2 regions of the Halomonas sp. DP8Y7-1 genome follow, and region 2 is predicted to be linked to the other one. Evidence: predicted binding sites of a transcription regulator. Region 2 holds the regulator's gene; the other holds the start of a gene.

Region 1 (3,407 bases), on a different contig from region 2:
CGGCCAGGTACAAGGCTCCTGCGCCGGCCATGATCAGGCCACCGCGATAGCCAATGATGTAAGTCGAGGCCATAGCTGCCTGCACATCGTCTTCCGCTGACTCGATGCGAAAGGCGTCGATGGCGATGTCCTGGGTGGCGGAACCGAAGGCGACCATCAGGGCGAATAGCGCCACGCTGCCAAGTTGCTGTGCAGGATCAAGCGTTGATAGGCCCACCAGTCCGGCCATCATCAGCGTCTGGCCGGCCAGCATCCAGCTGCGTCGCTGGCCCAGCCAGCGTGTCAGCAGAGGCAACCGAAAGGCGTCGACCACAGGCGCCCAGAAGAACTTTATCGAATACAGCAGTCCTATCCATGAGAAGAAGCCGATGGCTGCCACCTCGACGCCAGAGGTGCGCAGCCAAGTCGTCAGGGTGGAAAACACCAGCAGGAACGGAAGGCCGGCAGAGAAGCCCAGAAACAGCATGGCCAGTACAGGCGGCCGCAGATAGACGCCAAGGGCCTCGATCCAGCGGCGCATGGCCGAAGGGGTGGGCATGTGAAAGCCTCCTTGCATGATGGTCGGCGATCCGAATGGTAAAATGCGCTCAGTATCCCGGCGCTGCTCGGCGAATTGTTGCAAAGCCGCAGGGACGATACCAGCGGCGCGCGACAAGCCGCGTCGGTGGCGAGCCGGAAACTGAGACCAAGACAGGCCCCCAGGTCATATCCTTGTCCGCCTGGTGGGTGCCCGGAAGGAGTTACATGAGTCACAGCATCAACGAGACGGTCACTGGTGGCGATTCCACGCCGCGCTGGTACGTAATCCAGTGCAAGGGTGGAGAGTCCTTTCGCGCCGCTCAGCATCTGGCCAATCAGGGCTACGAACTCTTCCATCCGGTGCTTGAAGTGCAGAAGAAGCGCCGCAACAAGCTGACCTGGGTCGAAGAGCCACTATTTCCTTACTACCTGTTTCTTCGCCTCGACCAGGTCGAAAGCAACTGGCGCCCCATTCGCTCGACCCGGGGGGTGCTGAAGATCGTCACCTTCGGCCTGTCGATGCCGGTACCGGTCAGCGACGAGCTGGTCGAGCTGTTGCGTCGGCACGGGCAAGAGAAGGACGAAGGCCCGGGGCAGCTGTATTTCCGCGCCGGCGAGAGCGTCGAAATCACCGACGGTCCGTTCAAGGACCTGAAGGCAGTGTTCGATAGCCACAAGGGAGAGGAGCGCGCCATCGTGCTGCTCAACATGCTGCATCGCCAACAGCGCCTTGAAATGCCTGTCGCCGCCTTGAAGCGTCAGGACTGAGACTTATCTCCGAAAGGAACGCATCATGAAGATTGCCCCTCAGAAAGTGGCCCAGCTCCATTATGTGCTCAGTAATAGCCACGGTGAGGTGCTCGACGACTCGCGTCAGCGAGGCGAGCCACTGGAATACCTTCACGGCCACGACAACCTGATGGCGGGGCTCGAGCGAGCGCTCGAAGCGACCGAGCCGGGTTCTCGTGTCGATGTCACCCTGGCCCCTGACGAAGCATACGGACGCAGGGATGAGTCCCTGGTCCGTGAGGTGGGGCGTCAGGCGTTCCCCGCGGCGGAATTGCGCCCTGGGATGTGTTTTCAGACCCCCGGCGATGCCGGTCCCCAGATCGTCACCGTGGTCGAGGTGAAGGACACCACGGTGGTGATCGACACCAATCACCCACTGGCGGGGCAGACCCTGCGCTATCAGGTCGAGGTGCTGGAGGTACGCGACGCGACCCGCGCGGAACTGGCGAAGGGGCACCCACTGCCCGCGGGTACCGAAGCCTCATCGGTGGAAGATCGCAAGGTGCTGTAGGCCGCTGGCTGACCACCGCTTGCGCTGTCCGCGACCGCCAGAAAAAGCCGCCCTTGGGCGGCTTTCGCGTGAATGGACGACGGCTGATATGGCGGCGGGCGAATGTCGCACAGGGACCCTTGACTCAGGTCAGCACAATTCATCAGGAGGGCGGCTAAGCTTGAACCATCAACACAGCAAGGGGAGGGCAGGGCCATGTATCTCGATGATGCAGTGATCTTCGGTCTGGGGGCTGTCGCCCTTTCTGTGGTCTTCATGGCGGGCTGGATCGCCTTTGTCATTCGCGACAGTCATCGTCGCAAGCGATAGGTTCCGCGTAGACAGGTTGGGTCTCATGTGCACAGAACCCAGCCATTGACCAGCGTCAGGGGAGGGGGAGTCATCCCCCTTTTTCAACCGGCCCTTCGGGGCCGGTTTTTTTATCTGCAGGATTCACAGCACGGCATGAGCAGCCCTGCGGCTGTCGCGTCGCCGCCAGGTCAGACCTGCACCAACGGCCCGGACGCCTCAGCGCCCGGGACCGTTGAGGGCCCTGTTACAGGGCGATACGCTGCTTGAGGAAGTCGACGATGGCGTCGGCGGGCACCATGGTGGCGTCACTGTCGCGGCGCCCCTTGTACTCAAGCTCGCCCTTGTCCAGGCTACGGTCTCCCACGACCAGGCGATGGGGAAGGCCCATCAGCTCCTGGTCGGCAAAGCGCACGCCGGGACGCAGATCACGATCATCCAGCAGCACGTCGAAGCCTGCCGCGGTGAGCTCGTCATGCAGGCGATCGGCCGTTTCGCGCACGCGCTGGGACTTGTGTGCGTTCATCGGCACAATGGCCACATGGAAGGGGGCGATCGCATCGGGCCAGATGATGCCGTTGTCGTCGTGGTTCTGCTCGATGGCAGAAGCCACCACCCGGGTCACACCAATGCCGTAGCAGCCCATCCACGGGTGGATGGCACGACCTTCGTCACCGAGCACGGTGGCATTCATGGCTTCGCTGTACTTGCGGCCCAGCTGGAACACGTGACCGACCTCGATACCGCGCTTGATCGACAGTACCCCCTTGCCGTCCGGCGAGGGGTCGCCTTCGACCACATTGCGGATGTCGGCCACCTGGGGCAGCGCCACATCACGCTCCCAGTTGATGCCGAAGTAGTGCTTGCCGTCGACGTTGGCACCGGCGCCGAAGTCGCTCATCAGCGCGACGCTGCGGTCGATCACGATCGGCATGTCGAGTCCCACCGGTCCCAGTGAGCCAGGCCCTGCGCCAACTGCAGCACGGATCTCTTCTTCGCTTGCCATGGTCAGCGGGGTGGCCACCTGCTCCAGATGCTCGGCCTTGACCTCGTTGAGCTCGTGGTCGCCGCGCACCAGCAGCGCCACCAGACCGCCTTCGCTGCCCTTGACCATCAGTGTCTTGATGGTCTTTTCGATGGCAAGGCCATGCTGTTCCACCAGGGTGGCGATGGTCTTGGCGTTGGGGGTGTCGACCAGGCGCAGCTCCTCGCTGGGCGCTGCACGGCTGGCGTCACTGCCCAGCGGCGCCGGCAGCGCTTCAGCCTTCTCCATGTTGGCGGCGTAGCTGGACTCGGTGGA
Region 2 (3,407 bases):
GAGCAGCGTGTCAGGTGCCGTAACAGTCACCGTAATGGGGAGATCTTTGCATGAGCCTTCATGGTCTGATGATGTTGCTTGAGCCGACCTTGCTATCGCTTGGCCTGTTGGCTGTGATGGTGGCTTACTGCCAGTACTATCGCCGCACCCGTGACCTGTGGGGGATGGTCAAGTTCTGGGAGAAGCGTCTGACGCTGACGGTGAGTGAGCACGCCTGGCAACGCTTCGGCATCTTGCTGCTGTTGCTTGGTGTGGTGGCGCGCTATCTGCTGGCACTACAAGTCGTCTAGCCACAGGTCGTCTTGTCACAGGTCGTCTCTTCACAGGTCGTCTCTTCACAGGGCGGCTAGTCACAGGGCGGCTAGTCAAAAGCACCTTGGCCCAGGACACGCGGTTGTGAACCAGCTTAATCGCAGGGGTGAGTGGTTGCTGACTTCTTCGCCTGTGGCGGACGTGAGTGATAGACTAGCGGGTCTTCATTTTCAGCCGTGATGTGCCCTGCCCATGTCTGCTCAGCCCGCTTCCGCCTCCCTGTTTGATCCCCGTGTCCTCGACCGTCGTGATGCCGCGTCCCCGGCAGCTGACGACGAGCGCGCCCAGGCCAAGGCCAAGCGCGAGTTCAACAAGCTGCAGAAGCGTCTGCGGCGTCAGACCGGCAACGCCATCATCGATTACGGCATGATTCAGGAAGGCGACAAGGTCATGGTATGCCTGTCCGGCGGCAAGGACAGCTACACCATGCTCGAGATTCTCCGCAGCCTGCAGCGCAATGCGCCGGTGAACTTCTCCCTGGTGGCGGTCAACCTCGACCAGAAGCAGCCCGGCTTTCCCGAGCACGTGCTACCGGACTACCTGGACAGCATTGGCGTGGACTACCACATCCTCGAGCGTGACACCTACTCGGTGGTGAAGGAAAAGACCCCCGAGGGCAAGACCACCTGCGCGCTGTGCTCGCGACTGCGCCGAGGGTCGCTGTACGGTTTTGCGGAAGAGATCGGTGCGACCAAGATTGCCCTGGGACACCACCGCGAGGATATTCTCGAGACGCTGTTCCTCAACATGTTCTTCGGAGGAAGTCTCAAGGCCATGCCGCCCAAGCTGCTGTCCGATGATGGCAAGAACATTGTCATCCGGCCGCTGGCGTACTGCCGCGAGGCGGACATCCAGGCCTACAGCGATGCCATGGCTTTTCCGATCATTCCCTGCAATCTCTGCGGCTCGCAGCCCAACCTGCAGCGCCAGGTGGTGAAGGAAATGCTGGCAGAGTGGGAAGCCAAGCACCCAGGGCGCCTGGAGAGCATGTTCAAGGCAGTGACCAACGTGGCACCCTCGCAGCTGGCAGACCGCGAGCTGTTCGACTTTGAAGGTCTGGAGGCCGTGCAGGCGCATCGCCAGGCTCGGCGTATTGATATCGTTGACGCCGACTAAGCTCGCCTGAACACGCCCTGCTGAAGAGCCTCTGCTGAACATGCCTTGCTGAAAAGGCACTGCTGAAGCGCGAAGCGAGCTAGGGCCACATCACGCAGTGGCCCTCTTCAATGTCTGAACGCTCGTCCCGATAAGATAGCAAGAGGCCGCATCCTGGGATGCGGCCTCTTTTGTTGATGGAGCCGGTATATCGTCGCCCTACCTAAGGGGGGGGCTGGGCTCGTGGCGTGGCACGACGTCTATCGGTCGCTGTCGGCCGCAGGCCCTGTCAGCGCCGCGGATCAGCTGGCATCGGTGTCCGCCAGGTTCGACAGTGAGGCGAGGTCCAGGATATTGACCTCCCGTCCAGAGACGGCCACCAGGTCCTGCTGTTGAAAGCGTCCCAGAATGCGGCTGACCGTTTCGACGGCAAGTCCCAGGTGGTTGCCGATATCTGCCCGGGACATGGACAGGCGGAAGCTGAACGGCGAGTAGCCGCGGCGTCGGAAACGGTCCGACAGACCGAGGAAGAAGCAGGCCAGTCGTTGGTCAGCGGTCTTGCGCGACAGCAGCTGCATCATGCGGCGATCCTCGCGCAGCTCCTTGCTGAGGGTGCGGAACAGTTGCGCGCGTAGTTCCGGCAGCGTCTGGGTCAGGGCGTCAAGGCGATCGAAGGGAATCTCACATACGGTCGTGGTCTCGAGTGCCACCACGCTGCCGGGATATCTGCCGTCGTCTATGCCATCCAGGCCGACCAGTTCACTGGGCAAGAAGAAGTTGGTCAGCTGCGCTTCGCCACTACCCTCCGTGGTGATCTGCTTGAGGCTACCGGAGCGAACCGCGAAGACGCTCGTGAAGCGATCTCCCTGCTCGACCAGGCGAGTGCCCTTCTTGATCGGAGGATGACGGCGGATAATGGAATCGAAGCGCTCGAGGTCAGCGGTCTCCAGCGACAACGGAAGGCACAGGGAGCTCAAGCTGCAGGACTCGCAACGAGTCTCATGTAGCATGGGGCGCCGTCGATCTTGGGCCGATGGACTCATTCGCAGCTCCTGTGGGTCTGGGGTTCATGATGAGCAGGGCATGTAGGAAACTGGCTTACCCTTGCTGCATGCTATTGTCGCTATTCTACACACAGATATTAGGCCAAAGGTGCATATACCTCTTTTGCCTCAATAATCTGGCGGCGATATGATGGTCGTCAATTTCCTACAACTTGTAGGATATTCCATACAGCTAAACCGACAATCATGCCCGCTGCCATAAATCGTGTGGCAGGGTGTGCCAGCAAACTCTGCAGCTGACGCGCAGCAATCCCTGTTGTCACCAGTGCCGGCAGCGTCCCCAGGCCAAAGCAGAGCATGAGTAGTGCTCCACGGGCAGGGTCTGCGATGGCCATGCTCCATGCCAGCATGGAGTACACCAGGCCACAGGGCAGCCAGCCCCAGATGGCCCCGAGTGCAACCGCCTGAGGTAGCTTGACCACCGGCAACAGGCGACGTCCTGCTGGCTCCAGATACCTCCACAGGCGCTGGCCCAATGCCTCCAGCCAGCGTAGCCCTTTCCACAGGTTGGCAATGTAAAGCGCCATCGTGATCAGCATCAGGCTGGCAACCACCTGCAGCAGGTCCCGCATGCCCGGTGCCAGCGCCACCACAGAGCCTAGGCTTGCGACCATAGCGCCTGCCAGGCAGTAGCTGAACAGACGTCCCGAGTTGTAGCCAAGTAGTAAAATTCCTACACGAACAGGGTGGCGCATGCTCGGGGGAATGGCAAAGGTCAGGGCGCTCATTATACCGCCGCACATGCCGATGCAATGTGCTCCGCCAAGCAGCCCGAAGACAAAAGCCGCCATCGCGGGCGGCAGGTCTAGACCTACTGGGTTCATGCGTTCTGCTCAGGATCCAGGGGGTGGCGTGGAATCATGCTCGTCGGCTGTTGCGTCATCGACCGGCGTCTCTCTTGCCGGCTTTCTGGATGGGTTCGGTGTCGGCGGGTCT

Evidence for each region. The regulator FNR, encoded in region 2, switches genes on or off when oxygen is low (the NO sensors DNR and NnrR bind a similar motif). The targets are predictions, from matches to a motif close to TTGATNTANATCAA.
Region 1: a site for FNR is predicted at 1,939-1,952, ahead of ccoM (cytochrome c oxidase subunit CcoM). Genes of this name have one in related genera too.

The regions. Positions count from the first base shown of each region.
Region 1 is NZ_JAHVIN010000012.1:264,301-267,707, forward strand. Features, by position in the region: gene KUV41_RS15485 (AmpG family muropeptide MFS transporter) at 1-538, opposite strand, end outside; gene rfaH (transcription/translation regulatory transformer protein RfaH) at 745-1,287, shown strand; gene KUV41_RS15495 (peptidylprolyl isomerase) at 1,313-1,819, shown strand; gene ccoM (cytochrome c oxidase subunit CcoM) at 2,015-2,128, shown strand; gene KUV41_RS15500 (proline--tRNA ligase) at 2,355-3,407, opposite strand, start outside.
Region 2 is NZ_JAHVIN010000003.1:353,147-356,553, reverse strand. Features, by position in the region: gene KUV41_RS03450 (hypothetical protein) at 51-290, shown strand; gene ttcA (tRNA 2-thiocytidine(32) synthetase TtcA) at 505-1,428, shown strand; gene fnr (fumarate/nitrate reduction transcriptional regulator Fnr) at 1,710-2,450, opposite strand; gene KUV41_RS03435 (sulfite exporter TauE/SafE family protein) at 2,609-3,295, opposite strand; gene ccoS (cbb3-type cytochrome oxidase assembly protein CcoS) at 3,305-3,407, opposite strand, start outside.